Regions from separate parts of the Allobosea sp. 10N428 genome, predicted to be linked through region 3. Evidence: predicted binding sites of a transcription regulator. Region 3 holds the regulator's gene; each other region holds the start of a gene.

Region 1 (10,170 bases), on a different contig from region 3:
ATCGCGAAGCTCGGCAGCGGCACGGGCGAAACGGTCCAGCTTCGCGTTCGCGACGGCCGCAACAGCCTCTGTGTGGCAGGTTGGGAACCGGAGCGAGCAGTGAAGGTGCTGGCGGGCATAGGCGGAAGCAGGCCCATGCATGCCGGCTCGGGCGTCGTCCTTCTCGCCTTTCAGGACGAGGCCTTTCGGGAGGCGCTGCTCAGTGAGCCGCTGAAGGCGTTCACGGACCGGACCTGCGTCGATCCCGATCGGCTTCGGCAGGTGCTCGCGCATGTTCGCGGCCAGGGCTTCTATGTCAGCCATGGCGAGGTTAGCCCCGACCTGATCTCGATCTCCGCGCCGGTGATGGGTCCCGACGGCAAGATCATCGCGACGATCCATATCGGTGCGCCGACAGGCCGGGTGAGCGAGAGCCTCCTTCCCACCCTCGTCGAGACCGTTCGCAGCGCGGCGCGTGAGCTTTCGGCGCTGCTCGCGGCCTCTCGAAGCGCCGGCTGAACGTGTCGGCCCCTTTCACGCAGATGCAAGAGACAAGGATGCCATCGCCATGGCCATAGCAATGCAAGCCGAAGGTGGCCCGGAACCGGCGCTTGTCGGCGCGGTGTCTGCGGCCCGCATGATGTCTGGGCTTGGAACCCTGGCTCAGTGGTCGAAACTGGCCGGAACAGCCGGGGAGGCGGCCAGCTTTTCGTGGATCAAGGAGCAGCTGGACGGGCTCGGCCTGCGAACCGAGCTCATCCAGCATGACGCCTATATCAGCATTCCCGGGCCGGCCCGGCTCGTCGTCGATGGACGAACGATACCGGCAATCACGCATTCGATGTCGCTGCCTTCGCCGGGCGATGGGCTGGTGGGGGCGCTCATCGATCTCGGCGACGGCTCGCGTGCAGCCTTTGCCGAACGGGATGTCCGCGGGCGGATCGTTCTGGTCGATGGGATCGCAAGCCCCGGTATAGCCCTGCTGGCCTCGCAGGCGGGTGCGGCGGGCGTTGTGCAGATCAGCCCCCACCATCTGCTGCACGAGATGTGCATCTCGCCGATCTGGGGCAATCCGTCGATCGATACGCGTTCAGCCCTGCCGAGTGTCGTCGTGCTGACGATCGGAAATGCGGATGGCGAAGCCCTCCGGAAAGCTCTGCAGGATGCTGCGGTGGAGGTCACGCTTCATGCGGAGGTGGATACCGGCTGGCGCAAAACCCCGCTTCTCGTCGGCGATCTGCCGCTAGCCGAGGATCCGCCAGGACCTTTCATCCTGCTCTCATGCCATGTCGATACTTGGTTCAAGGGCGTGATGGACAACGGCTCCGCGAATATCGTGATGCTTGAGGTCCTGCGGCTGTGCCTGGAGCATCGGGAGGCTTGGCGCCGGGGCATTCGTATCTGCTTCTGGTCCGGGCATTCCCAGGGGCGCTATTCCGGATCGGCCTGGTATGCCGACAATCATTGGGCGGAGCTCGACGCACGCTGCGCGGCCCATGTGAATCTCGACAGCCCCGGAGGAATCGGAGCGAAAGATCTGACCCGGACGGGAGCGGCCGGTGGGCTTTTTGGCATCGCAGAGGCCGCTATCGCGGAGGAGACCGGGCAAAAGCTGGCCGGGCGCCGCAAGGCGCGCTCGGCCGACGATTCTTTCCCGGGAATCGGCATCCCCTCCGTTTTCGGGAGCCTCAGCCTGCAGGAGCCGGGCGCGCTGAAAATGCGCAACGATCTCGGCTGGTGGTGGCATACCGAACACGACCAGCTCGACAAGGTGGATCCCGATCTGCTGGTACGGGACGCGCGGATCGTGCTGCGCGTCGTGCTGGACCTCCTGACGCGAGAGCGGCTGCCGATCGACTATACCAACCAGCTGGCCGATCTCGCCGGCGAACTGGATCGCTTCGGGGATCGCCCTGAGATCCCGCCGCATCTCCGCAAGGCCATCGGCAATGCGAGAGCTCTGGCCCTGGATCTCGCGGGCTTCGATATCCTGGCGCTCGACGCTTCGGTGCATGATCGCGCGGTCATGCGGCTCAGCCGCATTATCGTTCCGCTCGACTACACCCGGGGGAATCGCTTCGTACACGATGCCGCGCTTTCGCTGTCATCCTGGCCGGTTCTCGATCCGCTCCGGCGACTTGCTTCCTGCGCGGCTGGAGACGAGGCCCGGTTTGCGGAAGTCGATGCGGTGCGTGCGCTAAATCACTTGACCCACAGCCTTACCGAAGCATCGCGCCTGCTGGCGGCCGCCTCGGATCCGCCAACCGATCCGGCCGGAGTCTGACAGCACGAATGCGGGGGTTTCGACCGGTGAGCCCCGGCTGCACTGGGACGGGCACGATGCGAAACGGCATACAGCTCGCCACCGACATCTATCTACATCCGGCGAGGCATCCAACCGGAGAGCAAGCAGGCACCATGTGGCGCTGCGCGGACAGAGAGATAAGCGCTGCTCTGGTTCCCACAAGGTCGCGGACCGAGATCTTCTCCGGGAAGGAACGGTACAGGCTTAGCAGCGTTCAACCTTCGCACTGACAGTTGACGTAGGCACCCATGGCAGATCCACAGAGCCCGGCAGTCGAGAGTCTCCGGCAGGAGCAAAAGTCTCAAAAGAAAGCAGAGCGGGCGCTCACCTCCGATCAGAAGCTCGAACAGGCCCTCAAAGACACCTTTCCCGCGAGCGACCCTGTGGCCCAGCAGGTGCCCACGACACCGGGCGCCGCGGAGGAGGAGAAATGATCCGGGCAGCGGTCTTCAGCCTGGCTGGTGCCTGGGTTGCCGGGAAGGTGGGAAGGGGCGAAATCCCCGAGCGCCTTGCGGTTCCGATAACGCTACTGGCGACACGGCTTCCCACGCCCCTGATCCTCGCGGGCGCGATTGGCTACGCCTGGTATCGCATGAGTCAGGAGACGCGGGCGAGGGTGGCGGAGGAAGAGCAGCCGGAACGCCCGGCCCGGTCGGCGGCCGGGCAGGGCGCAAAATCTCGCACAAGCCAAGCGCGGAAGGGAATGCGGCGGCCTCGGAAGCCCTCACCTGAAGAGGCTGCCGATGTTTAAGTTGTTTCTGGAAATGTCGATGCTGGCATTCGAGGCGCAGCAGGCCATCTGGTTCCGGAGCATGAAGATCGCCTCAGGTGGTCGTGCTGCCAGCGCGAGATCAGTCGGAAAAGACCTGCGCCGCACAGAATGCCGTGTTGAAGGCCGCTACCGGAACTGGTGCTGTTGGAATTGCTTGCGGCTATCGACGAAAGGTCCGGGCGAATGTTCGGCGACTGTAGAGGTAGGTTTTCGACGTGAATTGGATCGCCGTGGCCGGCACCCTCGCAGCGCTGTGTTCTACCATCAGCTTTGTCCCGCAGGCTTGGCGTATTGTCCGGACACGCGACACGGGGGCAATCTCTACCGTGACATATAGCCTGACTGTGACTGGCTTCGCTCTCTGGACGGCATATGGAATCGGTCTGGGCGAATGGCCACTTATCGTCACGAACAGCATATGCTTTGTGCTGTCGGCGTTCATCCTGATGATGACGCTGCTGCCTCAGGCTAAAAAGGAGGCGGTGGCCGACACGGTCGATCCGGCTTCCTAACGCAGATGGGCTCGCTGCTCGGCCAGCATGTCATCCAAGTTCGATCATGACCGGGGCATGGTCGCTAGTATGTTCCCAGCCGCGCGGCGACCGTCGAACCTCGGCACGCTTGAGTGTTGCAGCCAAAGCAGGGCTTAGCAGGAGATGGTCAATCCGCAGCCCTGCGTCGCGTTCGAACGAGTTCCGCCAGTACTTCCAGAACGTGTAGATGCGCTCTCTCGGATGAAGGTGCCTGACGGCGTCCGTCCAACCCTGTTCGAGGAGCTTAGTATATGCCGTCCTCACCTGGGGTCGAAAGAGCGCGTCATCTCGCCATCGCCCGGGTGCGTAAACATCGAGCTCCGTCGGCATGACATTAAAATCGCCTACGAGCGCGACCGGTACCTCCAGGGAGAGCAGCTCCTGGGCGTAGGCATGCAGTCGCCCAAACCAGCGCAGTTTATATTCGAACTTGGGGCCGGGGGAAGGATTCCCGTTGGGGAGATAGAGACACCCGATCAGTACCCCGTTGACCGCCGCCTCGATGTACCGGCTATGGCTGTCATCAGGATCTCCCGGTAGCCCCCGGCGCGTGAGAACCGGGGATGACCCCTTCGCGAGGATAGCTACACCATTCCAGCTCTTCTGGCCGTGCCAAACCGCCGCGTAGCCGGCTTGCTGCAATTCGTGCTCGGGAAAGCGATCGTCTGAGCATTTAAGCTCTTGCAGGCACACGACGTCGGGGCGGTCCTGCTTGAGCCACTGGAGAAGAACGGACAACCGACCGTTGATGCCGTTCACATTGTAGGTTGCGATCTTCACCGACGGCTCTCCCACACGCGAAACCGGCAATCGTCAAAGGTTCTCGCGCAGGAACGCGTGTGTCCTCAATATTGCATCCAACTCACCAGTGAGAAACCATGTCCATTGGCGTTGAACCGTTCCCCCGCTGCTTTTGACCAATCTCTCGATGGCCCCGGCGGTTAGACACAGGCACCACTCGGTCCGCTTCCCCATGCAGGATGAGCGTAGGGGGCTGCGAGGCTCGCTCCAAGCCCGGCGGCAGGAATCCGAAGAAGTCGACGACAGCTTTAACCCTGCGATCGCGTGCCGCCAGAGCCAGGACCAATGCACCGCCCAGCGAGAAGCCGACAACGGCGAGACGGGCCTGGTGATCGCCGGTGATTGACTCGATCGCTTCCAGCCACACCGGGAACTTGCTCTTGATTTCACCGTAGCGGGCCGATCGCCGGTGGCCTCGAAGTACCGCGGGAGCAGGACGTTGTAGCCGGCCCCCGCGATCATGTTTGCGGCAAACTCATATCGGCCGCTATTCGTCAGGCCGTCTGAGCCATAAAGGAGAATGACGGTGCCTCCAGAGGCACTTGGGCCAAAGCGGTCAACCGCGACGCTCACCTGGGCTGGCCCAGCGACGATGGTCGCGCCGACTCCAGCAACAAAATGGCGTCGGTCCATTACTCGGTCGCCTCAGACCATCTCTCCTTGGCTTCCGCCGCCGGGACGATCAGCTTGATCGTATCGTGCTCGAGGGCAACGACGAGCGCCAGGTCGAGATAGTGGTGGGCTCCGCCCGACCCCGGATCATTCTTCTTCAGCTTGATGAGCTGGCCGCTAAGGGCGTCGACGGTTCCGACATGCTCTCCATCGGATCCAATCACCCCCTGGCCTTCCTTGATTTGCTCAACGAACAGCATCGCTTGGTCTCCTGGCTCGACCTCTCCGAACGGCAACGGAGCATTGGGCACCGAGGTTCCAACACACGTATCGGAACCGTCATCGTGGATGCGGAAGGATTCCGGTGTGTCGATTGCGGCGCTCCTATCGCTACTGAACCTTCGGTTGTGCGGCCCCGCGAGCGATGCCCAAGTGCCTCACCTGATCGATCGTGCTTTTCGGATCGCGGAGGGGGAACGTCGCGTGACCTGCGTGAAACATTCCAGATTCGGGATCCCGTGGTGCCTATGGCAAGGTCGCTGCCGTCGCCGTCGTGGGCAACGAGGATGGAGCCCATCACGTCTCCGCTGAAATCGCTCAGGCATTGTTTGATGTCGGGTTCACCATCGCGGCCGGCGGGCCGACATATTGGGTCGGCGAAGCCAGGGGCAGCATGAATTTCATCGATCTCGACGAGATTTCAGAAACGACCGCCATGACAAACCGGATGCTCGCTCGGAATGCGGCCCACCTCGCTGGACTGCTGAAGCGGCATTCCTATCCGGGGTATTGAGGCAACCCGCGCTGCCTATGGTAGCACCGCCGTCGGCGATCTAAATTTTTACTCGACCAGCTTGGCGCGCCGCTTTCGCCACGTGGTGGAAGTCTGCGGCTTCACAAATACCGAGACGATGTCGGAGCGGCGCTTCCTGAGCCTCGCTTCGATGCGCTCCACGCAATCCTCGATGTCAACGGTCGATCGATCGTCCTTGAATTCAAGGCTCAGCGCCACGACGATCTGATCTGGGCCCAGATGGACTGTCGTCATGCCGTTGACACGCTCGACATCTGGATCTCCGTCGACCGCCGCCCTGATCTCTTCCTGGACGTGGGGCAAAGCCGCTTCCCCGATCAGCAGCGCCTTACTCTCGCGCGCCAGAAGCATTGCCGTCATCGCCAGAATGACGCCGATCAAGATCGACGCCACGCCGTCGAGCTCGGGTCGCTCGAAATAGGCCGCTGCCGTGATGCCGATGAAGGCGATGAACAAGCCGAGCAAGGCTGCGGTATCTTCGAACAGCACCGTGAAGACGCTCGGATCCTTGCTTTGTCGGACCGCGGCGAAGTAGCTCAGCGAGCCCTTGGCGATCTTGAATTCCTTCAACGCAACCCGCCAGGAATAGCCTTCGAACAGGGCCGAGAAAACGAGCACGAGATAGTTCGCGGTCAGGTTCGTCGCCGGATGCGGGGCGATAACATGGGCCACTCCCTCGTAGAGCGATACGCCGGCCCCGACCGCGAAGACTAGGAGCGCAACAACGAAGCTCCAAAAATAGAGCTCGCGGCCGTGGCCGAAGGGATGCGTGAGATCGGGCGGCCGCGCGGCCCGGTTGAGGCCGTAGAGCAAGAGTGCGCCATTGCCGGTATCGACCAGGGAGTGAACGCCCTCCGACAGCATCGCCGAGCTGCCGGTCCAGGCTGCCGCGACGAATTTCGTCGTCGCGATCAGCAGATTTCCTGCCAGCGCTGCATAGATGACTTTCCGTGATCCCGAATGTGTCGCCATCTAGCTCCCCGCCTCAGCGCAACAAGCTGCAGCGGTGGCTGTTCCCTTGACCCGACGCGTGAAATGTATCCCACGAAGGCAAATGATAAGGGCGGGGAGCCCTTGGCCTAGAGCTGCCGACGCATTGCTCTGACGTTTTCGCCTTGTGCAGTCCCGGGCGTTTCCCAGCCAAAGACACTCCGGCCGCCGTATTCCGCAGATCGGCGGCGCTCCTCAGCGACATATTCGACGAGCGTCGGCCCGGTCGTACTACGCTCTAGCCGACGGCTCTCACCGTCCAGCCGCGCAATGGCGGCAAGGCGATCGTCCTGGCCGAGCTTCGCCCGATCGACGGCCGAGCGCAGGACAGCGATGGTCTGGTCGTAGACCTTTGTCGGCACAGCGAAGGGCTGCCGGTCCTTGCCGCCATGGGCGAGAGAGAAGCGCGCTGGATCACTGAAACGGCAGGGCGCGCCATGCAGTACTTCCGCGACCATCGCCAGGGACCGCACCGTGCGCGCGCCGATGCCGGGTACAAGCAGCAGCTCGGAAAAGTCTTCTGGCCCCCGATCTGCCGCGGCAGCCAATGCCCCATGGAGGCGTCGTGTCACGATGTCCTCGGGCCTGACATCGTGGTGGGCGGGCATCACGAGATGCGGGAGGAACAGCTGCGGGGCGTTTTGATCAGGGATGGCGCGCGCCGGCTGCAGCGCCGCCAATTCCCTGACGATCCTGTCCGGTCCCTGATCGCGCAGCATCGTGACCTGCGCTTCGCGGGCGCAGTCAGCGCGCGCATCGGTCAGGTTGACGATGTTGCCGGCGCTGCGCCCCTCTATTGCGGAATGCGGTGTTTCGACGAAGCTGCCAAGGCCCTCGGAATGCCAATGATACCTCCGCGCCAGACCGCCGTCGCCGTTCATGCCCTGCTGCACGACTGTCCAATGGCCGTCATCGGCCACGAAGAATCCGTGCAGATAAAGGTCGAAGCCGTCCTGCACCGCTGCGCTGTCGACCTTGGCGACGAGCCGGCTTGCCTGCGCCAAGGCTGTCCCGTCGAACCCTACCTTCGCGCCAATCTGTTCGAGCTCGGCGGGTGTCCGACGGGAATGATTCCCTCGCCCGCCGCAGACATGCAGCCCCAACTCACCAGCTGGCGGCTTAAGACCCCGTTTCAACGCCCCGATGACGCTGGTCGTAATGCCGGACGAGTGCCAATCCATGCCCATGATCGCGCCGAATGACTGGAACCAGAAGGGATGCGCCAGTCGCTGCAGTAGCTCATCGCGCCCGTATTGCTGGATGATGGCTTCACAGATCACACTACCCAGCCGGGCCATGCGCTCGCCGAGCCAGAGCGGCACACGCCCGTAATGTAGGGGAAGATCGGCACTGCCAGATCGCTTTGTCATAACTCACGGGAACGAAATAAGAACATTTCGATATGTACATCGACCCGTGATCGTTGACCATACCGAGCGAACGGCGTTGGAACTTAGAGCGGTTCACTTCGTTCAAGCGAGCACCCCGAGGGCGCGGAAAGCCGCTCGACCCTCGGAAATCCTCCTAGGATTCGCGGGTGCGACATCCCCGAGCCTTCAGCTCCGTTTTGAGGATTTGGCGCGGTTCTCGTAGCTGGCGTTCCCCAGCCCCGTTCCGATCGTGACTACGCCCCAGTTTTTGACGTCCTGCATGAATGGCATTTCGCTCAGGCCTTGAATGACCGCGTCGTTATGCATGGTGACCATCGTTTCGTGCTCGCCAATGGTCGGCACCGTTTCGCGAACGCTGTCGATTAGGTTGAAACGACTGCTTTCCCAGTTGCCTGGCAAGTTCTGCGCCCCGCGGTCGATGCTGCCGTCGGGCTGGATGATGCCGGGACACCCAATGCCGATAAAGGGTGCGACCTTGAGGGCTGCTTTCTCCGCGGCCTCGATTTGACTTCTAATCATCTCGCCAAGGCGCTCGACCGCCTCGTCGCGATTGGTCGTGTCGTCGGCGTGCCGCCACAACTCAAAGGTCGCAACCTTCGCTTTGCTGAGATCTATCGCCTTCGTCTGTCGAAGCTCGACGATCCCGGCCCGAATGTTCGATCCTCCGATGTCGACCGCCACCAGGCTGTCGAAGGCCTCGAACATCCATTTTGGAGCGATATGAGCATTGCCCAGTAGACCCGCCTCATCCGGGTCGTGACGGATCGGCACCAACTCAACCGGATGCTGCTCCGTGCGCAGGATGATCCCGGCCCGTCCTATGGCCAGCTCGCCGACGCGGCTCTGGCGAAAGCCTCCCCCTACGACGATGCGCTCAACTGCCGACCAAGCCTTGAAGCGACAGAAGCGACGGACGACCGATGCCAGGGCCTCCGCGTACTTCTCGATCGCACTGTGAACCAGCGCTGCCGCCTCGGCATCGTCGCCCGCCAGGATCGCGTCGAGATCCTTCTTCTTTAGCTCATCACTCGGCTTATCGATCGGGTCCTCGCCGGTCTCCCGGAATGCCGCTCGTAACTCCTCGAGATGCTCAAAGATCGCTCCGCGCCTTGCCTTGTCTCCGACGAAGCCGTCCTCGTCACGGGCTTCCAGATTGTAGCTTGTGACAATGACCGAGGGCAGCTGAGCGGCCCCGTTGCGACCGTCCGCCGGGGTCGACTTCGTACTTTTTGCCATGAGAGCCTCGTCGGTGAGACAAACTCAACCCGTCAGGAGGAGCGGGGTTCCAACGCAGATCGGCCGCCCCATAGTGAACACATTCGGGATCAGGGTCGGCCCCTTTCCCGCGGCATGAACCCGATCGGGCACATGTACGCTGGGTGCTCACGAGAAGCACCGTCACGTTCCTGATCGGGTACGGGCCGAATCTGTGACGTCTGCGGATTCGAATGAAATCCGACCGCGATAGACGGGGCGCTCACCCGCCTGGACCAACATCGTTATTTCGCAATTGTCGGTTTCGGTCAGCGCATCGTGGGCAGCTTCAGCGAACGCCGTCCGAGCTTCCTGCCGAGCAGCCTTGTCGTCCGGAAGATCCAAATCGACGAAGTGCGATCCACCGCTATTCGTGATGAAACGGTACATAGGCATGGGAAGAATCCTGAGGAAGTCACTCCTCCAATCGCAGCGGCCCGGCCCTGGTTCCCCAAAATGACAACCTGGACAAGAGAACCGAAGCGATGCAGGCCGGCGGATAGCCGACCTGCCTGACGTTCTACTGTGCACCGTTTTCAGATCACGGGACGCTGATAGGGATCTGCGGTCTCGTCGAAGCGGCTCCAGCCGCCAGCGCGATACTCGGCTAGGCGCTCATCACGATTGATCGGCGTGGCACCATCTAGAATCGCCTCAATCGCAGGCACCTGTTCCTCGGCGGCGCGAACAGACACGACCGATCCGCCGCGGCGGACGGT
Region 2 (10,170 bases), on a different contig from region 3:
GAAACCGTTGACCGAGAGGCGGCTCAGCCGCCAGACATCGCCCTCGCGGCGGATATCGAGGCTGGCCGAGCCTGGGGGAGCATTGCGGTAGCGCGCATTGGCGAGTGTCAGATCCAGCGCGATGTCAGGCTGCCGGAACAGGCCGCCGAGGCTCGTTCCCGGCGGCAGGGTATCGAGTGCTAGCCCGCTCACCGTGGCCTTGGCCGCGAGCCTGTTCGATCCGGCCTCGCCCGACGCGTCGAGCCGCACGCCGGACGATCCCGCAACCAGCAGCCGCTGGAACACGATCCGCGCTGGCGCCCAGGAGCCGACCGCATCGGCATCGATGCGTCCGAGCCCCGCGATAAAATCGGCCATGGTCGGGTCGAGTCCGGCGCGGGCCAGAACCAGCGCAACGCGCCGCGCATCATTCGCCTTGAGATTGATGCGGCCCGTCGCTCCCTCCGGGCCCAGACCGCCGCTCGCCCCGATGAGCGCACCGGCCACGCGGACGGAAGCCGAAGCATCGGTCAGCCCGCCATCATGCAGCCGCCCGCGGAGCGCGAATGTCGAAAAATCCTCGCCCCGCCAGATCACCTGATCGAGGTCGAGACCAATGTCGAGAGTGCCCGGCAAGCCATTCAGCGCCCGCTCGAAGCCCTGGCGCTCCGCCAGCGACGCGACCAGTGCATCGGCATCGAGCCGGCGCGCCCGCAGCGCCAGAGAGCCGGCTCCGGTTCCCGGCAGATATTGCCCCTCCCCCTCCAGCCTCGCCGCACCGCCGGCGAGGTCGAGCGTCAGACCCGCAAGGTCGAGTTGGCGCCCACCGCCCTTCACCTTGCCCGACAGCGAGACCGCCCCGCCCGGCGACAGGCCGAAGGCGCCGTCGAGCTCGACGGCGATCCGCCCTGGCGCCGCCGGCAGGATCAGGGAGCCGTCGAAATTGAGCTGCAGATCCTCTCCGGTGAGGAAGGCCTTGGCGCGCAGCCGGCCGCCCTCCTCGAGCTCGCCGGTCGTCACGCGCAGGGACGTGCCCGCCACCTCGCCTTCGAAACGCCAGGGCCCGGCGAAGCTGACGGCAGAAACCTCCGCGGCGATTGGCGTCAACATGACCGCCGGCTTGCCCGGCTCTCGCCAGATCAGGGCCGAGCGGCTGATCCGCAGCCTGTCGAGGCTCGCTTCGGCCGGCAGGCCCTTGCCAGTGCGCTCCGGCAGGCGGATCGCGCCGGTCTCGTCGAGGGAAAGCGTGACCGTGGCCCCGTCGATCTCGGCTTCCGAGAACCGGAACTCCCCGCGCGCCATGGCGGCGAGCGCCAGCTCGACCGTCGCATGTTCGACCGTCGCCGCGCTGGCGGTGCCGTCGCCGCTGCCGATCCGCACATTTTCGAGGGATATGCGCGGCGAGGGCAGCAGGCGCAGGCCGATCGCGCCACCGATCTGCGTCTCCACGCCGAGCGCTTCGCTCAGCCTGGCCTCGATCTGCGGACGATAGGCGCGCCAATCGACGAAGCCGGGGCCAATCAGGGCCGCCAGCAGCGCCAATACCAGCAGGCCGGCCAGAACTGTCAGGCTTTCACGCAACGTCCGCTTTCTGTCCCTGTCGCCATGGTGTAGCGGCACCGATCCAAAACCGGCGTCCGCCCGCGATCATGCCGGCAAGTCGCGGCAGGATCGCGACATTTCGCGAAGGGCGCCCGCAGCGCAAGCCGCGCCGATGTCACAGGACGACGATTTTTCCGGGATTGAGGATGTTCTGCGGATCGAGCCCACGCTTCAGCGTCCGCATTACCGCGAGTGCCTCCGCCCCGTGCTCCTGCTCGAGATACTTCATCTTCTTCTGGCCGACACCGTGTTCACCCGTGCAGGTTCCGCCCATGGCCAGCGCACGCTTCACCAGCCGGTCGATGAAGGCCTGGGCCCGCTCGACCTCGGCCTTGTCGTTAAGATCGACCAGCGGTTGCGTGTGGAAATTGCCGTCGCCGACATGGCCCGCGATCGGCGCGATCAGCCCGGAGGCCTCGATGTCGCGCTTGGTCTCCTCGACGCATTCGGCCAGTTGAGAGATCGGCACGCAGACATCGGTCGCGACCGAGTCGAAGCCGGGCCGCAGCGCCTTCGCCGCCCAATAGGCGTCATGGCGCGCCTGCCAGAGCTTGGAGCGGTCCTCCGCCTTGGTCGCCCATTCGAAGGGCCCGCCGCCATATTCCGCCGCGATCTCGCCGAAGCGCTGGGACTGCTCGGCAACGCCGGCTTCCGTTCCGTGGAACTCGACGAAGAGCATCGTCGTCTCCGGCAGGCCGAGCTTGGCATGCAGATTGACGCCGCGGATCATCACGTCGTCGAGCAACTCGATGCGCGCCACCGGCAGGCCGGTCTGGATCGTCAGGATCGTCGCGTCGCAGGCGGCCTTCACCGAGGGGAAGGGGCAGACGCCGGCGGCGATCGCCTCGGGGATGCCATGCAGCTTCAGCGTGACCTCGGTGATGATGCCGAGCGTGCCTTCCGAGCCAACGAGCAGGCGCGTGAGATCGTAGCCGGCTGAGGTCTTGCGCGCGCGCGTCGAGGTCTTGACGATCGAGCCATCGGCCATCACCGCCTTCAGCGCCAGCACATTGTCCTTCATCGTGCCGTAGCGGACAGCATTGGTGCCGGAAGCGCGCGTCGCGGCCATGCCGCCGATCGAGGCATCGGCACCCGGATCGATCGGGAACATCAGGCCCTGGTCGCGCAGATGCTCGTTGAGCTCCTTGCGGGTGACGCCGGCCTCGACCACCACGTCGAGATCCTCGGCATGCACGGCGATGATCCGCTTCATCTGCGACATGTCGATGCAGACGCCGCCGAAGGGCGCGTTGACATGCCCCTCCAGCGAGGTGCCGGTACCGAAGGCAATGACCGGCACGCCATGCGCCGCGCAGAGCTTCACGATCTCGGAAACCTCTTCCGTGTTTTGCGGGAAGATCACCGCATCCGGCGGCTGATTGGGTATCCAGGTGAGGGTATGGCCGTGCTGCTGGCGCACCGCGAGGCTGGTGACGAGCCGGTTTCCGAAGCGCGCGGCCAGCGCCTGGGTCACGGCTGCGATGGCATCGGGCGATGGCGGCAGCACTGCGGCGGAGGCAGGGCTGTCATGAGGGGCGGCAGCGGGCAGGCTCATTGTCAAGATCCGATTTTGGCGCTTAGACTTGGAACAGATCGGTTTCGCAATTGGTTACGGTCCGACATCATCCTGACCATCGCGGCCGGGGCGAGGTGCTGACGCTGATTGCGAACGATGCATACTAGATCATGGGACGACGAAATGGGCAGCCGCAATAATGCGACGGCCCCTTGAACGAGGCGCCTGACAGGGAGGGCGATCATGGCAAACGATACACGCGCTCCGGCGCTCTTCTTCTCGCCCTTCGTCTCTTCGGCGATGCGGGTCGAGCCGCAATGGATCGACTACAACGGCCACCTCAACATGGCCTACTATCATGTCCTGTTCGACCGTGCGGTGGACGAAGTCTTCTCGCTCGTCGGCCTGACGCGGGACTATGTCGAGACACGCCACGCCTCGACCTTCACCGCGGAATGCCACATCCTCTACAAGCGTGAGCTGACCGATGGCGACCTCGTCCGCGTCACCGCCCAGCTCATCGGCTTCGACGACAAGCGCCTGCACTACTATCTCGAGATGCGTCACGCCCATGAGGGCTGGCTCGCCGCGACCAGCGAGAACCTGTCGCTGCACGTCGACATGGTCCATCGCAGGGTCACGCCCTTCCCTGCCGACATCCTCGCGAATCTTGCCTTGATGAAGGCAGCCCACAGCATGATGCCGCTGCCGGCTACGATCGGTCGCATCATCGGCATGCCGAAGAAGTCGGCGATCCGCGTCGATGAGGCGAAGGAAGTGCGCGAGCCCGAGGTCGAGACGCGGCACTGAGACTATTTTGCCGTCATGGTCGGGCTTGGCCCGACCATCTCGGAATCCGGCGCCTTCCTGTCAGGAGGTGCTCGGGTCAAGCCCGAGCATGACGCTAAGCTCCGCGCCTTCCCACCACCGCATGCATCGCATAGCCACGATACGGCGCGCCGATCCGGCAGTCGGCCCCCGCCGCTTCCGCAAGCGCTCGCACCGTCCCCGGCAGATCTTCGCGCGGCGTGACATGGAACAGGGCGAGCCAGCGCAGCAGCACGGCCTTGAAGCTCGCCGGCAGCCCGCTCTGATCGCCGAAATCGACGATATGCAAAGAGCCGCCCATGTTGAGGCGGCGCAGCGCCTCCGCGACGACACCCTGCCAGGGCGGGATCATCGACAGCGCATAGGAGATCACGATCCGGTCGAAGCCCTGAAGGCCGAACAGTGCCTGCGGGTCGAAGCCGGTGGCATCAGCCTCGGCTAGCTGGATCCGATCGTCCAGCTCCGCCCGCGCCACCGCAGTGCGCGCCGTCGCCAGCATCTCGCTGGAGACGTCGAGCCCGTAGCAGGCGCTGGACGGGTAGCGCCGCGCGATCTGGATGAGGTTGCGCCCGGTGCCGCAGCCGATCTCCAGGACGGTGGCGCCGGGAGGCGGCTGCAACCCATCGATCAGCTGGTCACGGCCGAGCAGATAGAACTTCCGGCTGGCGTCGTAGATGTGCCGCTGATGCCGATAGATCCGGTCCATCAACCCGGCGGGCGAGCCGCCCGGCACCTCGGCGGCGCTCACCGGACCTGCCCCCTCAGCACATAGAGGTGGAAGCCGCCATAGATCGCCGAGCGGTCCTGCCGGCAGAGATCGCGGCTGCGCTCCTCCTCGTAATGCCACTGGTCGAGGATCGCAGCGGGTATCCGGCCGGGCAGCAGCCGCTCGTCGGCCGCCGTGCGGAAGATCACCCGCGCGCCCGGCCGGGCGGTGCGCGTGATCTGCGACCACAGCGCCGTCAGATCGGCGTCGTTCATCCAATCCTGCGCATCGAGCAGCACATAGGCATCGCAACTCTCGGCCGGCTGCTGCTCCAGCAAAGCCGTGACCGCGCTCTGGTGATAGGAGACGTTCGCCGCGCGCTCCTTCACCGCCGCGAAATATTGCGGCTGCAGATAGGGCGGAAACGCCGCGCCGGCCCCCTCGCCATAGCGTCGGCCGAAAGCCTGCTGGGCGAAGTAGTTGTCCTTCAGATCGAAATCGCAGGCCAGACGCTCCAGCCGCAGCTTCAGCGCGCCGAGAATGCCCTCCTCGGCATCGGCGGCCAGCGCCTTGTACTGCGCCGGCGGGATGCCGAGCCCATAGAGCGAGGCCGGCTGGCGCACCAGCCACCGCACCAGCTTGCGCTCGAACACCGGCGCGAGGTGTTGCTCGTAGAGCGCCCTCTGTTCGGCGAGGTCACGCGCCGCCAGCATCATCAGCGGATTGCCGCCCAGCGCCCGCGCCAGCACATGGCCCGTGCCGATGAAGCGGCCGAGCAGGCCGTAGCGATAGAAGCCCTTGGCGAAGAGGTTGATCCGGCGCCGTCCATTGAGGCCCCGCCCCTCCCAGTAGCCGCGCGAGACGGCGTCGAGATGATCAGCGATCTCGCGATCGTAGACGCCGACATTCTCGCGCGCATTTGCCTGGCCGAAGAAGCGCAGGAAGTCCTCCTGCCGCTCCAACCGCGCCAGAGCCGCGAGCTTCAGCCGGCCGAGCGCGATATGCGCGGCGTTGAGATCGACAGCGCTGACACGGATCGGCGCGGCCGTGAGATAGGAAAGGATGTTGCAGGAGCCCGACGCGATCGCCACGACATGGTCCTCGGCCTTGAGCTGCAGCGCCGCCATGTCGACCACCGGGTCTTCCCAGATCTGCGGATAGACCAGTCCGGAGAAGGCGCGGGCGAACAGCCATTCCAGCATGCCCGCTTTGGACAGCGTCTTGCTGCGCCGGACGGCCAGTCCCAGGCCCGAGCTCGTCATGCGGCGGGCCGCGCGCGCCGTTTGCGTCGCCTGTTGCGTCACCGGTTTTCCTCCCTTTGCGGGTGGCGGGCCTGCTAGAGGAGTCGCGTGACGGTCCGGTGACGGAGCCTCGGCCCTTGCCGCTGCGTCGTGAAACCGCCGGTAATCTGTGGGGCTGAAATCCGGCGCCTGAGACGCCATATTGGCGGCACGAAAGCCGATGAGGCGCCCCGCCACCCCGCTGACAAGGAGATCGCAATGGGTCTGATGAGCATGTTCGGCGAGCCGAAGAAGCAGGACGAGACTTTCCCCTTCCAGCTGACCGACGCGCAGTGGCGCGAGCGGCTGACGCCGGAGCAGTATCAGGTCCTGCGTGGCCACGGCACGGAGCGTGCGGGTTCTTGCGCACTCAACTACGAGAAGCGCGCCGGCACCTTCTCTTGCGCCGGCTGCGGCCAGAAGCTGTTCAAATCGGGCAAGAAATTCGAGAGCGGCACGGGCTGGCCGAGCTTCGACCAGCCGCTGGAGGGCGCCGTCGGCGCCTCGGAGGATTTCAGCTACGGCATGCACCGTGTCGAGGCGCATTGCGCCAATTGCGGCGGCCATCTCGGCCACGTCTTCCCCGACGGCCCGCCGCCCACCGGCCTGCGCTACTGCATTAACGGCGTGGCGATGAATTTCGAGCCGGAAGCGGCTTGATCCCGCCGTCATGCTCGGGCTTGACCCGAGCATCTCACGACGGAAAGGCGATAAAGAGATGCCCGGGTCAAGCCCGGGCATGACGCCTCACGTAACGGGCACCGCCCGTCGCGCCAGCACTCCGGCATCCACCGCCGGCGGCAGATCGCCGAACTGTCCCGACCAGCCATCCCCAAGCCGTGTGGCAATGAACGCATCCGCCACCGCAGCAGGCGCAAACTGCAACAGCAACGAGCCCTGCAACATGAGCGCCAGCCGCTCGGTGAGCCGCCGCGCCTGCCCTTCATTGCGGATCATCCCGGGCAATTCGCCTTCCAAACGCCTCAGCGCCGCATCGTAGCGCTTGTCCGAGCCCGCAGCCGCGACCAACTCCGCCCGCAACACGTCGATCGCCCCCTCCTCGCGCGCCAGCGAGCGCAACACGTCAAGGCAGATGACATTGCCCGAGCCTTCCCAGATCGCGTTCAGCGGCGCCTCGCGATAGAGCCGCGCCATCGGGTTGTCCTCGATGAAGCCGTTGCCGCCATGGCATTCCAGCGCCTCGGTGACGACGGCAGGCGTCCGCCGCGTGATCCAGTATTTCGCGATCGGCGCGCCCACCCGCGCCAGCAGCCGCTCACTCTCCGATGCCTCCTGTCGATCCAGCGCCGCGAAATGCCGGAAGGCGAGCCAGGCCGCGGCCTCGGCCTCGATCGCGATATCGGCCAGCACGTTCTGCATGATCGGCTGGTCGATCAGCGCCTTCTGGAATGCCCTCCGGTGCTGCGCGTGATGCGCCGCCAGCGAGACCGCCATCCGCATCAGCCCGGAGGAGGCGGCGGCAATGTCCAGCCGTGAATTGTGATTCATCGACAGCCCGGTGCGGATGCCCCGCCCCTTCTCGCCGATCAGATGGCCGATCGCGCCACTGAACTCCACCTCGGAAGAGGCATTCGAGCGGTTGCCGACCTTGTCCTTGAGCCGCTGGATCGCGACGCCGTTGCGCGCGCCATCCGGCAGCCAGCCCGGCACGACGAAGCAGGAGATGCCCTCGCCCATGCGCGCCAACGTGAGGAAGACGTCGGAATGCGGCACCGAGAAGAACCATTTCCGGCCATGGAGCGAATAGGTGCCGTCGCGATTGTCTTCGGCATATGTCTGCGTCTGACGCAGATCCGAGCCGCCTTGCGTCTCGGTCATCGCCGTGCCGACGGTCGCGCCCGTCTTGAGAGGCGCCGGCCCCTGCCGCGGATCGTAGCGATTGGAGGTGACAAGCCCACCCCACTGCTCCCAGAGTGCCGCGTCCTGCTTCAGCACCGGCACGGCGGCATAGGTCATGCTGATCGGGCAGCAGATGCCGCTCTCCGCCCCGTACCAAAGATATTGCAGCGCCGCCCGCGCCACCTGCGCACCGGGCTCCGGCCGGTTCCAGGCGAGCGCATGCGTCTCCTGCCCGATGGCGAGCCCCATCAGCTCGTGCCAGGCGGGATGGAAGGCGATCTCGTCGATGCGGTTGCCGAACCGGTCGAAGGCCTTGAGTTCGGGCGTGTAACGGTTGGCGAGATAGGCCAGCTCCTGCACCCGCGCCGACCCGACAGTCCGCCCGGCCTCGTGGAGCCGCTCGCGTGCCCAGTCGGCCCCGAAGGCAGAGACGATGCCGAGCAGCACCGGATCGGCGGCGAAGGCGTCGTATTCGGCCAACACCCGCACCTGGTTGGTGATGGTCCAGTCCACGCTCGTCATCCCCGATCCTCGTTCGCCAAACGTGACTAACCTTGACCCACCTGCGGCCAGACCCGCACAGTCCGTTTCGCCTCAGACAAGAGTCGATTGTGCGCATAAGGGCGATCTTGGGCTACGCCTGTTTCGCAATCGGATTGGCATTCATAGCAACAGCATGGATAGCGGGCTTCTCGGATGGCGTGATGGACTTGGCTAAGCCGGTTCGTATGCGCGGCTCAGGCTCTCTCGGGGCTGAGATACGTTTTTGGACAGGGGCTGGGCTGCTCGCCCTCGGAGCCGTCATTCGAATCTCGAACCGCGGAAAGTAGAGCATCGCCAGCACCTGATTGGTGACCTCCCGGCGCCCTTCCCCGCTCTGCTCCGCCATTGCTGCCACCTCCCTGTGGAACGGGATATAAAATGATCCCTCCGGCAGGGCGCAATCCTGACACGAGCGCCCTATATTCGCCGGAGAACGAATCACGCACGAGCACACTGGTCCCTTGTCCGAGACTGACCCCTTTTCCGCTCCCCTGCCCCGCCCTGGAGGCATCGCCGCGCGTGCTGCAGCGCAGCCGGCGGCCGGCTATCTTACGGGGCTGAACCCGGAGCAGCGCCAGGCGGTCGAGGCGACGGAAGGCCCCGTGTTGGTGCTGGCCGGCGCCGGCACCGGCAAAACCCGCGTGCTTACCACCCGCATCGGCCACCTGATTTCGACCAGCCGCGCCTACCCTTCCCAGATCCTCGCCGTCACCTTCACCAACAAGGCGGCGCGCGAGATGAAGGAGCGCGTCGCCCATCTCGTCGGCCCGGTCGCCGAAGGCATGCCCTGGCTCGGCACCTTCCATTCGATCTCGGCCAAGCTGCTGCGCCGCCACGCCGAACTACTCGATCTGCGCAGCGACTTCACCATCCTCGACACCGACGACCAGATCCGCCTGATGAAGCAAGTGATTCAGGCCGAGGGCATCGACGAGAAGCGCTGGCCCGGCCGCATGCTGGCGGGCTTCATCGATAGCTGGAAGAATCGCGGCCTTAGCCCCAAGGACGTGCCGCCCGGTGAGGCCGCGGTCTTCGCCAACGGCAAGGGCGGCAAGCTCTACGCTGCCTATCAGGATCGGCTGAAGGCGCTGAACGCTGTCGATTTCGGCGATCTCCTGCTGCATTGCCTGACGCTGTTCCGTGACTATCCTGACGTGCTCCAGACCTATCACGATCGCTTCCGCTACATCCTCGTCGACGAGTATCAGGACACCAACACGGCGCAGTATCTCTGGCTGAGGCTTCTCGCCCAAGGACGCCGCAACATCTGCTGCGTCGGCGACGACGACCAGTCGATCTATGGCTGGCGCGGTGCCGAGGTCGATAACATCCTGCGCTTCGAGCACGATTTTCCGGGCGCGACCGTGATCCGGCTCGAGCGCAACTACCGCTCGACCGGCCATATCCTCGCCACCGCCTCGAAGCTGATCGCACGCAACGAGGGGCGCCTCGGCAAGACGCTGCGCACCGAGGATGCGCTCGGCGAGAAGGTCACGATCACCGGCGCCTGGGACAGCCAGGAGGAAGCCCGCCTGATCTCCGACGAGATCGAGGCGATGCAGGCCAAGAAGCACAACCTCGCGGAGGTCGCGGTGCTCGTCCGCATCTCCGCCCAGATGCGCGAGATTGAGGAGCGCTTCGTCCAGGCCGGCGTGCCCTATCGCGTCATCGGCGGCCCGCGCTTCTATGAGCGGGCAGAAATCCGCGATGCGCTGGCCTATCTGCGCTGCGTCGTCTCGCCGACCGACGACCTCGCGTTCGAGCGCATCGTCAATGTGCCCAAGCGCGGCCTCGGCGATGCGACGGTCCAGCTCCTGCACAATCACGCCCGCGCCACCGGCTTCTCGCTGATGCAG
Region 3 (10,170 bases):
CCGGCCTGCCGGCGCTGCGCAAGGATTTCCTCTACGAGCCCTATCAGGTCTACGAAGCCCGCAGCTGGGGCGCCGACTGCATCCTGATCATCATGGCCGGCGTCGACGACGACACCGCCCGGGCGCTGAACGAAGCCGCTCGCGATCTCGGCATGGACGTGCTCGTCGAGGTGCATGACGACGCCGAGCTCGACCGGGCACTCAAGCTCGAAAGTCGGCTGCTCGGCATCAACAACCGCGACCTGCGCAGCTTCCACGTCGATCTCGCCGTGACCGAGCGGCTGGCGCCGCGCGTCCCGGCCGACCGCATCGTCATCGGCGAGAGCGGCATCTTTGCCCATGCCGACATCGCCCGTCTCAACAAGGCCGGCGTCAACAGCTTCCTCGTCGGCGAGAGCCTGATGCGGCAGGCGGACGTCACAGCGGCGACGCGGACCCTGCTGACCGGCCAGGCTCAAGAGAACGCGGCGTGAGCCGGCTCAGCCATCTCGACGCCCAAGGCCAGGCACATATGGTCGATGTCGGCGACAAGGCCGAGACGACCCGCATGGCAGTAGCCGAGGGCAGCGTCGTGATGGCGCCGGAGACGATCGCGATCGTGCGCGACGGAAATGCCAAGAAGGGCGACGTGCTCGGTACGGCGCGCCTCGCCGGCATCATGGCCGCCAAGCGCACGCATGAGCTGATCCCGCTCTGCCACCCGCTGCTGCTCAGCAAGATCGGGGTCGATCTGGAGATCGACGAGGCCTTGCCGGGTGTGCGCGTGCGCGCCGAGGTGAAGATGAAGGGCCAGACCGGCGTCGAGATGGAGGCGCTCACCGCCGTGTCCGTCGCCTGTCTCACTGTCTACGACATGGTCAAGGCCGTCGATCGGGCGATGCGGATCGAAAATATCCGGCTGCTGCACAAATCCGGCGGCCAGTCCGGCGACTACGAGGCGAAAGCCCGCTGATGGCGCTCACCCCGGTCCCCGTCGCGCGCAAGGCGCTGCTCGATAGCATTCCGGGGCCGACCGGGGCGGAAACCCTGCCGCTCGCGCAATGCGCCTGGCGGGTGCTCGCAGCCGATCTGAAGGCGCTCAGAACTCAGCCGCCCTTCGCCAACTCCGCCATGGACGGGTACGCCGTGCGCGGCGACGACATGGCTGAAGGCGCCGCCCTCTCTGTGACCGGCGAATCGGCCGCCGGGCGGGCCTTTGACGGTACGGTCGGGCCGGGCGAAGCCGTACGGATCTTCACGGGTGCGCCGATGCCTGATGGTGCCGACACCATCCTGATCCAGGAGGACGCCGACGGCGTCGGCAGCCCCACCATCCGCGTGCGGGTGCCCCCGGCCAAAGGCAAGTTCCTGCGCCGGGCGGGGCTCGATTTCCGCGAAGGCGACGCCCTGCTGTCGGCCGGACGCGTGCTCGACAGCGCCGCACTCGGGCTCGCCGCCGCGATGGGCCATCCCTCGCTGCCGGTCCGGCGCAAGCCGCGCGTCGCGATCCTGGCGACCGGCGACGAGCTGGTGGCGCCGGGCGAGCCTGTCGGGCGCGACCAGATCGTCGCCTCCAACTCCTTCGCGCTCGCCGCGCTGGTCGAAAAGGCCGGTGGCACCGTGCTCGATCTCGGTATCGCGCGCGACGACCATGCCGATCTCGCCAACAAGATCGGCATGGCGCGGGCTGCCGATGCCAACGTGCTGATCACGCTCGGCGGCGCCTCGGTGGGTGCCCACGATCTCGTACAGGAGGCGCTGACGCGGGCCGGGATGTCGCTTGGCTTCTGGAAGATCGCGATGCGACCGGGCAAGCCGATGATGACCGGCCGGCTCGGCCGGATGGTCGTGGTCGGGCTTCCCGGAAACCCGGTCTCCTCGATCGTCTGCGGCCACCTCTTCGTGCTGCCGCTGATCGAAGCCCTGCTCGGCCTGGCCGATGCGGATCGCGATCGCAGCATCCCCGCCCGCCTCGGCCGCGACCTGCCGGGCAATGACGAGCGTGAGGATTATCTGCGCTCGGAGCTGGCGCTGACGCCCGATGGTTGGGTTGCAACGCCTTTCGACCGGCAGGATTCCTCCATGCTCGGCACATTGGCGCGGGCGCAGGCGCTGACGATCCGCCCGGCCCATGCTGCGCCGGCCAGGATAGGCGACCTCTGCCGTATCCTGCCGCTGCTGTAGACAGGCGCCCTCGCGCGAACGGGTTGCGGAACACAAGGCGAACAGTTATGGTGTTCGTGATTTGTTTCGAATCTACGCTTTTCCGGGGCCGGCGGGATCATGCTGACACGCAAGCAACACGAACTCCTGCGCTTCATCCAGGAACGCTTGCGTGAGAGCGGGGTGCCGCCCTCCTTCGACGAGATGAAGGACGCGCTCGATCTGCGCTCGAAATCCGGCATCCACCGGCTGATCATGGCGCTGGAGGAGCGCGGCTTCATCCGCCGCCTGCCCAACCGGGCGCGTGCGCTCGAAGTCATCAAGATGCCCGATGGACTCGGTACGCCGCAGCAGCGGCCGCGTTTCAGCCCTGCGGTCGTCCAGGGCGGGCTCGGCACGCAGCCCAATCTCGGCAAACCCCGCCCCACCGCTGATGAGGACAGCCGTTCCTCCATCGCGATCCCGGTCATGGGCCGCATCGCCGCCGGCACACCGATTTCGGCCATTCAGAACCGCAGCCACACCGTCTCGTTGCCGCCCGACATGCTCGGCTCCGGCGAGCATTACGCGCTCGAAGTGCGCGGTGACTCGATGGTCGAAGCCGGAATCCTCGACGGCGACACCGTCATCATCCGCAAGCAGGACTCGGCCAATACCGGCGATATCGTCGTGGCACTGATCGACGACGAGGAGGCCACACTCAAGCGGCTGCGCAAACGCGGCTCCTCGATCGCGCTCGAAGCCGCCAATCCCGCCTATGAGACGCGTGTGCTTGGGCCGGACCGGGTCAAGATTCAGGGCCGCCTCGTCAATCTGATGCGGCGTTACTGAAGCCGCTCGACCTCGGCTTCGCCATCGGCGGATGCTGGCGGAATGCTGATGCTCGTTGCAGCGGGCGCCGCCAGACGCGGTTCGCGTCGGCGGCTCCACGGCCGATCGGCTGCGCTGGGCTCTGAGATGCGGCTGCTCCATCCCGACGCCGTGCGGTAGAGCGAGCTCGCGCCGTCGCGCGACAGTCCCATTCGCTCGATCAGCCGGGCCTTGCAGGCGCCGCTCCAGGGAATGGCGGTGACGACGAGGTCGGCCCGCAGGCAATCTTCGATGATCGCCAGCCGGTCGCGCGTGTAGGAAATCATGCGCTTGTCGGCCGTTTGCGCAACACAACCCAGTTGATCGCAAGCGATGCCGGCGCGCAGCGTCGGATCGTCCGGCGAGCGGCTGTCGCCGTCGGCACTCAGCCATTGCTGCAGCACGAAGCGGCTCGGCTTGCCGGCGACCGCAAGGCGTCCATCGAGGCCCCGCACCGCCAGCCCCGAACCGTCGCGTTCGATCAGGATTTCCGGCCGCTCCGGCTTTCCGGCGATGGCGACGCCGAGCACGATGGGGACCGCCGCCAGCCAGCGCCATGCCGTGGTCCAGAGCGTCAGCCAGAGCAAGGCCAGCACAAAGCAGGTCAGCACGGCCGGGCTGAAGGCGGCGATCATCACGGTGGAATGGTCGATGCTTGCGACCCAGTGCGCCACCTTGAGCACGACATCGGACGCCAGCCCCATCAGCGCCCAGGCGGGCCAGTCCAGCCCGAAGGGATAGGCCAGCACGCCGAAGACGGCGGCCGGCATGACGAAGAGCGAGACGAAGGGCAGCGCCATCGCGTTGCCGAGCAGGCCGAAGGGGTTGAAGGTCTGGAAGTGATAGGCCCCGAAGGGCGCTGTCGCCGCCGTCGCCAGCAAGGTGGTGACGATGATGCCGAGCGCCGCTGCCCAGACCGGCCCGAGCGGCCATGGCAGGCTCGGGGGCGGCTCCGTGCGTTTTCGGCTCTCCCAGCGTTCGGCAAAGGCGATCAGGGCAGCAACCGCGCCGAATGACATCTGGAAGCTCGGTCCGAGCAGCGCCTCCGGCTCGCGCAGCAGCACGATCATGGCGGCAAGAGCGAGATTGCGCATGCTCAGTGCAGCACGATCGACGAGGATCGCGCCGAGCATCACCAGCGTCATGATCAGCGAGCGTTCGGTCGCGACGTCACTGCCTGAAAAGATACAGTAGGCGGTCGCGCCGAGCATCGCCGCGACGGCCGCGATCTTCTTGATCGGCCAGCGCAGCGCGGCAGTCTGGGAGAGCGCCAGCAGGGCGCGCACCAGCCAGAAAATCGTCCCGGCCGCGAGAACCATGTGCAGGCCTGAGATCGAGACGATGTGGTAGATCCCGGCCGCGCGCAGGTCATTGTTCGTCGCCTCGGTGATCAGGCCGCGCTTCCCCGTGACAAGGGCGGCAGCGACCGCCCCCCCTTGCCCGCCGCCCGCCTCGGCGATGCGCCGGGTCAAGGCGTTGCGGGCCCGGTCGATCGTGACATCGACGGCAAGGCGCGTCGGCATTGGATGCGGCGCGGGCGCCGACGCGATCTTGCCTGCGATACTGCCGACTGCGCCGATGCCGCGGAAGAAGGCATCGCGCCCGAAATCGTAGCCGCCCGCCCGAGCCGGCCCCGGTGGAGGCAGGAGCCGCGCCGTCGCCGCGATATGATCCCCCGCAGCGACCGAGCCGGCGCGGATATTGACGCGCACTCGCCTTGGACGCTCCGCGGCCGGCATCCCGGCGAATTCAGTTACCAGCAGGACAATGCGGGCGCCGTTGTCGCGTGCCTCCACGCTCTCGACGAAACCCGTCACCTTGCCGATTCGCGGCCGTTCCAGCATCGGCGCGGCGATATCGGCCGTCCGCCAGACGCCGGCGGCAAAACCCGCGAAGGCGGCGGCCGCCGCCAGACAGGCCATCGAGGCTAACCGACGGGTTCGCAGCGCGAACGCGAAGATCGCGCTGAGCGCGAAGCCGGTCAGAGGCGCCCACAAAGCCGGCTCACGATCTGCCGCGAAATAAAGCAGGATGCCGACACCCGTCGCCACAGGCAGCCATAGGAACGGGCGGCGACGCTCCGCCTCCAATTCGAGCGCCTGACCGAACCGAGCCTGCCAGTGGTTGAACCAGGCTTTGAAGCGAACGGAGATCAGCCAGGGCGCGAGCAGGCGCAAAGGCAAGGCCTCGGCTCGCGCGCCGCGCGGCATGTCCTGCCCCGGCGGCCCCGGCTGCATTCTCCGCCCCTCCCCCGCCGGCGCAGCAATTTGACCGCTTAACCTTTCCGGCCAAGCCATGTTACAGGGCGCGCGCCGGTTGTCATGTCATGACCTGCGCCATTTCCCTGTCTTGCCCCGGGCGGCTCGTGCCGCCCGGCCGGAGTTGCCTTCCATGAGCAATGCCGTCGTCACGCGCTTTGCGCCCTCGCCCACCGGTTTCCTGCATATCGGCGGAGCCCGCACGGCACTGTTCAACTGGCTCTATGCCCGCCGCCAGGGCGGCAAGATGCTGCTGCGCATCGAGGACACCGACCGCGAACGCTCGACCGACGCAGCCATCGCCGCGATTCTCGACGGGCTGGAATGGCTCGGCCTCGATTGGGACGGCCAGACCGTCTATCAGTTCCAGCGCGCGGCGCGCCATCGCGAGATCGCCGAGCAGATGCTCGCCGCCGGCAACGCCTATTACTGCTATGCCAGCCAGGCCGAGCTCGAGGAGATGCGCGAGAAGGCGCGCGCCGAGGGCAAGCCGCTGCGCTATGACGGGCGCTGGCGTGATCGCGATCCGTCGACCGCGCCGGAAGGCGTGAAGCCGGTGATCCGCCTCAAGGCGCCGCAGACCGGCGAGACCGTGGTCAACGACGAGGTCCAGGGCCGCGTTATCTGGCAGAACGAGAATCTCGATGACCTCGTGCTGCTGCGCTCGGACGGCACGCCGACCTATATGCTCGCCGTCGTGGTCGACGACCACGACATGGGCGTGACCCATGTCATCCGCGGCGACGACCATCTCACCAATGCCGCCCGCCAGACCCAGATCTACGATGCGCTCGGCTGGGACGTACCGAGCATGTCGCATATCCCGCTGATCCACGGTCCCGACGGCGCCAAGCTCTCGAAGCGCCACGGCGCGCTCGGCATCGATGCCTATCGCTCGATGGGCTATCTGCCGGCGGCGCTGCGCAACTATCTCGTGCGGCTGGGCTGGAGCCATGGCGACCAGGAGGTCTTCTCCACGCAGGAGATGATCGACGCCTTCAATCTCTCCTCGATCGGCCGTTCGCCCGCCCGCTTCGACTACGCCAAGCTGGAGAACCTCAACGGCCTCTATATGCGCCAGTCGAGCGACCAGGAACTGCTCGACGCGCTGAAGGTGATCCTGCCGGAGATCGGCCCTGCCCGCGGACTCGGCCCAACGCTGTCGCCCGCGCTCGAAGCGCGTTTCCTCGCAGCGATGCCCGGCCTCAAGGAGCGCGCCAAGACGCTGGTCGAGCTGGTCGACAGCGCCTTCTATCTCTATGCCCCACGCCCGCTGCAGCTTGACGACAAGGCCAAGAGCCTGCTCGACGAAGCCGCGCGCCAGCGCCTGCCGCAGATCGCGGAGAAGCTCGCCGCGGTCAGCGACTGGTCGCCGGCTCCGCTCGAAGCGGCCGTGCGGGCCTATGTCGAGGAGACCGGCATCAAGCTCGGCCAGGCGGCGCAGCCGCTGCGCGCCGCGCTGACCGGCCGCGCCATGTCGCCTGGCCTGTTCGACGTGATGGCCGTGCTTGGCCGCGACGAGACGCTGGCGCGGCTCGCCGACCAGGCCTGAGCTGTCGTCAATGGGGCATCGCCGCTGCCGAGCGGTGCCCCTCTTTCAGCTTTCATGCTCGCGCATGCTGCCTCGCGATGGCGGCGTTGTCGCTGCTCGCGCAGATATGATCCGGACGCGGTTCCAATCGCCTTTAGGCTTGGTTGAATGCACTGGGCAAATGGTCTAGTGACGCGCAAGTGCGTTGCGCGGCCACCCCGCGGCGGGGCACGAATATTGCTTGTAAATCAGTCACATGGGTCTCCTTCCACCTCCCCTCCCGACATCAGCCCGTCACATCGCGGGCCGCGGATGGGAAAAGGCTGGCGCGGAAGTGCCGGCGGACAGGCGAAACAGGGGCTGAACAGCAGCGAGCCTTGAAAGGATCGGTATCGATGAGCGGAAACACGAGCCAGCTCCAGGTCGGCGACAAGACCGTCGACATGGCGATCAAGCAAGGGTCGGTCGGCCCTGCCGTCATCGACATCGGCAAGCTCTATGCCCAGACGGGCATGTTCACCTACGACCCCGGCTTCACCTCGACCGCGAGCTGCGAGTCGCAGATCACCTATATCGACGGCGACCAGGGCGTGCTGCTCTATCGCGGCTACCCGATCGAGCAGCTCGCCGAGCATGGCGACTTCCTCGAGACCTGCTATCTCCTGCTGTACGGCGAGCTGCCGACCGCCGCGCAGAAAGCGGATTTCGACTATCGCGTCACGCGCCACACAATGGTGCATGAGCAGATGGCCCGCTTCTTCCAGGGCTTCCGCCGCGACGCGCACCCGATGGCCGTCATGGTCGGCTCGATCGGCGCGATGTCCGCCTTCTATCACGACTCCACCGACATCTCGGACCCGCATCAGCGCATGATCGCCTCGATGCGCATGATCGCGAAGGTGCCGACGCTGGCGGCGATGGCGTTCAAATACACCGTCGGCCAGCCCTTCGTTTATCCGCTGAACTCGCTGGACTACACCTCGAACTTCCTGCGCATGTGCTTCGCGGTCCCGGCCGAGGAGTACAAGGTCAACCCAGTGCTGTCGCGCGCGCTCGACCGCATCTTCATCCTGCACGCCGACCACGAGCAGAACGCCTCGACCTCGACCGTGCGCCTCGCCGGCTCGTCGGGCGCCAACCCTTTCGCCTGCATCGCGGCCGGCACGGCCTGCCTGTGGGGGCCTGCCCATGGCGGCGCCAACGAGGCGGCGCTCAAGATGCTTGAGGAGATCGGGACCGTCGACAACATCCCGAAATACATCGCCAAGGCCAAGGATAAGAACGATCCGTTCCGCCTGATGGGATTCGGCCACCGGGTCTACAAGAACTACGACCCGCGCGCCAAGATCATGCAGAAGACCACGCATGAAGTGCTGAACGAGCTCGGCATCAAGGACGACCCGCTGCTGGACGTCGCTGTCGAGCTGGAGCGCATCGCGCTGCACGACGAGTACTTCATCGAGAAGAAGCTCTACCCGAATATCGATTTCTATTCGGGCATCACTCTGAAGGCGATGGGCTTCCCGACGTCGATGTTCACCGTGCTCTTCGCCGTCGCCCGCACGGTCGGCTGGATCGCGCAGTGGAAGGAGATGATCGAGGATCCCTCCCAGAAGATCGGCCGCCCGCGCCAGCTCTACACCGGCTCGCCGCAGCGCGACTATACGCCGATCGGCCGCCGCTGATCCCAGCGCAGCACGAACGCCAGCAAGGGCGCGGTGGTCTCCACCGCGCCCTTATTGTTTCGGAAGATTGATCAAAGCCATGTGGATGATCCGCGAGCGCGTCGGGGAAGGTGCTGAAGGACCCGAGGAAGTATTCTTATGCCTCCTCCGGTGTCGGCGCGCCGCTGCATCTCTCCGGCGAGCTGTTTAAATCGCTCGGCGGCGTCCAGATGAACCATGTGCCCTATCGCGGCGCCGGCCCGGCGCTGAACGACGTCGTCTCTGGCGCGGTGCCGATCATGTTCGACAACCTCCCCTAGGCCGGCTTCATCCGCGAAGGAGCGCGTCGCGTCCTTCCCGGATGTGCCGACCATCGCCGAGAGAGGCCTGCCGGGCTATGAGACCTATACCTGGAGCGCGCTGTTCGGCCCGGCCAACATGCCCCACCCTGTCGTCGAGAAGATCAATCAGGCCGCCAACCAAGCGCTCAAGGACGAGGGCGTGAAGAAAAAACTCAACGACGTCAGCGCCGACATCGTCGGCTCGACGCCCGAGCAGCTCGGCGAGCACGTCAGGACCGAACTCGCCAAATGGGCGCCGATCGCCAAGGCGTCCGGCGCGGCCGTCGAAGAAGCCGGCTTATAAACTCAAGCCTCGCGGCGAGCCTGCGAGGTGACCAAGGTCAACGCCGCTTCGACGGCGTTGGCGGCCGGACTGGGGCCCGCCGAGCGCATGATGGTCTCGACCTCGGCGAAGCCGTCGAGCTGCACCCGCCGTTCGGGCCCCTCGGCGAGCGCCGCCAGCAAATGCCGGCCCAGGGCCTCCGCCGTCGCATCGTCCTGGATGAACTCCGGGACGACGTTCCGGCCCAGAATCAGGTTCGGCAGGATCACGCTCGGCAGCTTGATGAGCCGCCGGGCCAGCACTGCCTCCCAGTCTGCCCCGCGATAGGCGGCAACCGTCGGCACGCCCGACAAGGCCAATTCGAGCGTCACGGTGCCGGAGGCGGCCAGGGCCGCGCGGGCCCCGCGGAAAGCGGCGAGCTTGGCCGCCTCGCCGCCGACGATCTCCGGCGTGACCGACCAACGCGCCGCGGCCTCGGCGATCATCGGCTGGAGCCGGGCGACGGCCGGCAGAACAAAGCGCGCGCCCGGAACAGCCGCCGCCGCCCGTGCGACCGCCTCGCCAAAAACCGGCATCAAATGATGGATTTCGGAGCGCCGGCTGCCGGGCAGGACCAGAACCAGCGGCCGCGCCGCATCGTCCCGGACAGCTTGCTCGGCCGGGCCCGGCCTGAACTCGCCGAGGCGTTCCATCAACGGATGGCCGACATAGATCGTCTCAGGACCGCGCAGCCGCGCGAGAGCAGCTGGTTCGAAAGGCAGCAGCGCCAGAATGCGGTCGACATGCGGCGCCATGCGGCGTGCCCGGCCGGAGCGCCAGGCCCAGACGCTTGGGCAAACCCAGTGCACGATCGGGATATGGGGCGCTCGCGCCCGCACCTTCTTCGCCACCCGCAGGCAAAAATCCGGGCTGTCGATGGTCAGCAGCAGATCGGGCTGAAAATCGGCAATCCCGCGTGCCGCATCCTCCATCCGTCGCAGCAGAAGCGGCAGGCGCGCGATCACCGGGCCGAAGCCCATCACCGCGATATCGGCTTGCGGAAAGAACGGCTGTAGCCCCGCTTGCGGCAGGCCGTGATCGCCGACACCGCGCAGCTCGATTG

Evidence for each region. Region 3 encodes LexA, which represses DNA repair genes until DNA is damaged. Its sites were predicted from a motif close to TGTTCNNNNTGTGTTCNG; they were not measured.
Region 1: AC1DDA_RS24630 (DUF763 domain-containing protein) is a predicted target of LexA. The motif match lies at 8,184-8,201, and genes of this name have one in related genera.
Region 2: AC1DDA_RS11985 (ATP-dependent helicase) is a predicted target of LexA. The motif match lies at 8,744-8,761, and genes of this name have one in related genera.

Annotation. Positions count from the first base shown of each region.
Region 1 is NZ_JBFTIC010000012.1:24,307-34,476, reverse strand. It holds gene AC1DDA_RS24675 (IclR family transcriptional regulator) at 1-498, shown strand, start outside; gene AC1DDA_RS24670 (M28 family peptidase) at 548-2,263, shown strand; gene AC1DDA_RS24665 (hypothetical protein) at 2,533-2,718, shown strand; gene AC1DDA_RS24660 (SemiSWEET family sugar transporter) at 3,272-3,568, shown strand; gene xth (exodeoxyribonuclease III) at 3,599-4,369, opposite strand; partial or broken gene AC1DDA_RS24650 (dienelactone hydrolase family protein) at 4,452-4,784, opposite strand; gene AC1DDA_RS24645 (DUF2171 domain-containing protein) at 5,023-5,262, opposite strand; partial or broken gene AC1DDA_RS24640 (flavodoxin family protein) at 5,508-5,795, shown strand; gene AC1DDA_RS24635 (cation diffusion facilitator family transporter) at 5,844-6,788, opposite strand; gene AC1DDA_RS24630 (DUF763 domain-containing protein) at 6,896-8,176, opposite strand; gene AC1DDA_RS24625 (ROK family protein) at 8,363-9,433, opposite strand; gene AC1DDA_RS24620 (DUF6894 family protein) at 9,596-9,847, opposite strand; gene AC1DDA_RS24615 (hypothetical protein) at 9,988-10,170, opposite strand, start outside.
Region 2 is NZ_JBFTIC010000003.1:341,460-351,629, forward strand. It holds gene AC1DDA_RS11950 (AsmA family protein) at 1-1,560, opposite strand, end outside; gene AC1DDA_RS11955 (FAD-binding oxidoreductase) at 1,697-3,136, opposite strand; gene AC1DDA_RS11960 (thioesterase family protein) at 3,341-3,907, shown strand; gene AC1DDA_RS11965 (class I SAM-dependent methyltransferase) at 4,002-4,673, opposite strand; gene AC1DDA_RS11970 (BtaA family protein) at 4,670-5,935, opposite strand; gene msrB (peptide-methionine (R)-S-oxide reductase MsrB) at 6,140-6,571, shown strand; gene AC1DDA_RS11980 (acyl-CoA dehydrogenase family protein) at 6,659-8,293, opposite strand; gene AC1DDA_RS11985 (ATP-dependent helicase) at 8,776-10,170, shown strand, end outside.
Region 3 is NZ_JBFTIC010000002.1:514,809-524,978, forward strand. It holds gene trpC (indole-3-glycerol phosphate synthase TrpC) at 1-473, shown strand, start outside; gene moaC (cyclic pyranopterin monophosphate synthase MoaC) at 470-952, shown strand; gene AC1DDA_RS08860 (molybdopterin molybdotransferase MoeA) at 952-2,163, shown strand; gene lexA (transcriptional repressor LexA) at 2,263-2,973, shown strand; gene AC1DDA_RS08870 (ComEC/Rec2 family competence protein) at 2,967-5,228, opposite strand; gene gltX (glutamate--tRNA ligase) at 5,383-6,801, shown strand; gene gltA (citrate synthase) at 7,176-8,465, shown strand; partial or broken gene AC1DDA_RS08885 (Bug family tripartite tricarboxylate transporter substrate binding protein) at 8,585-9,089, shown strand; gene lpxB (lipid-A-disaccharide synthase) at 9,092-10,170, opposite strand, start outside.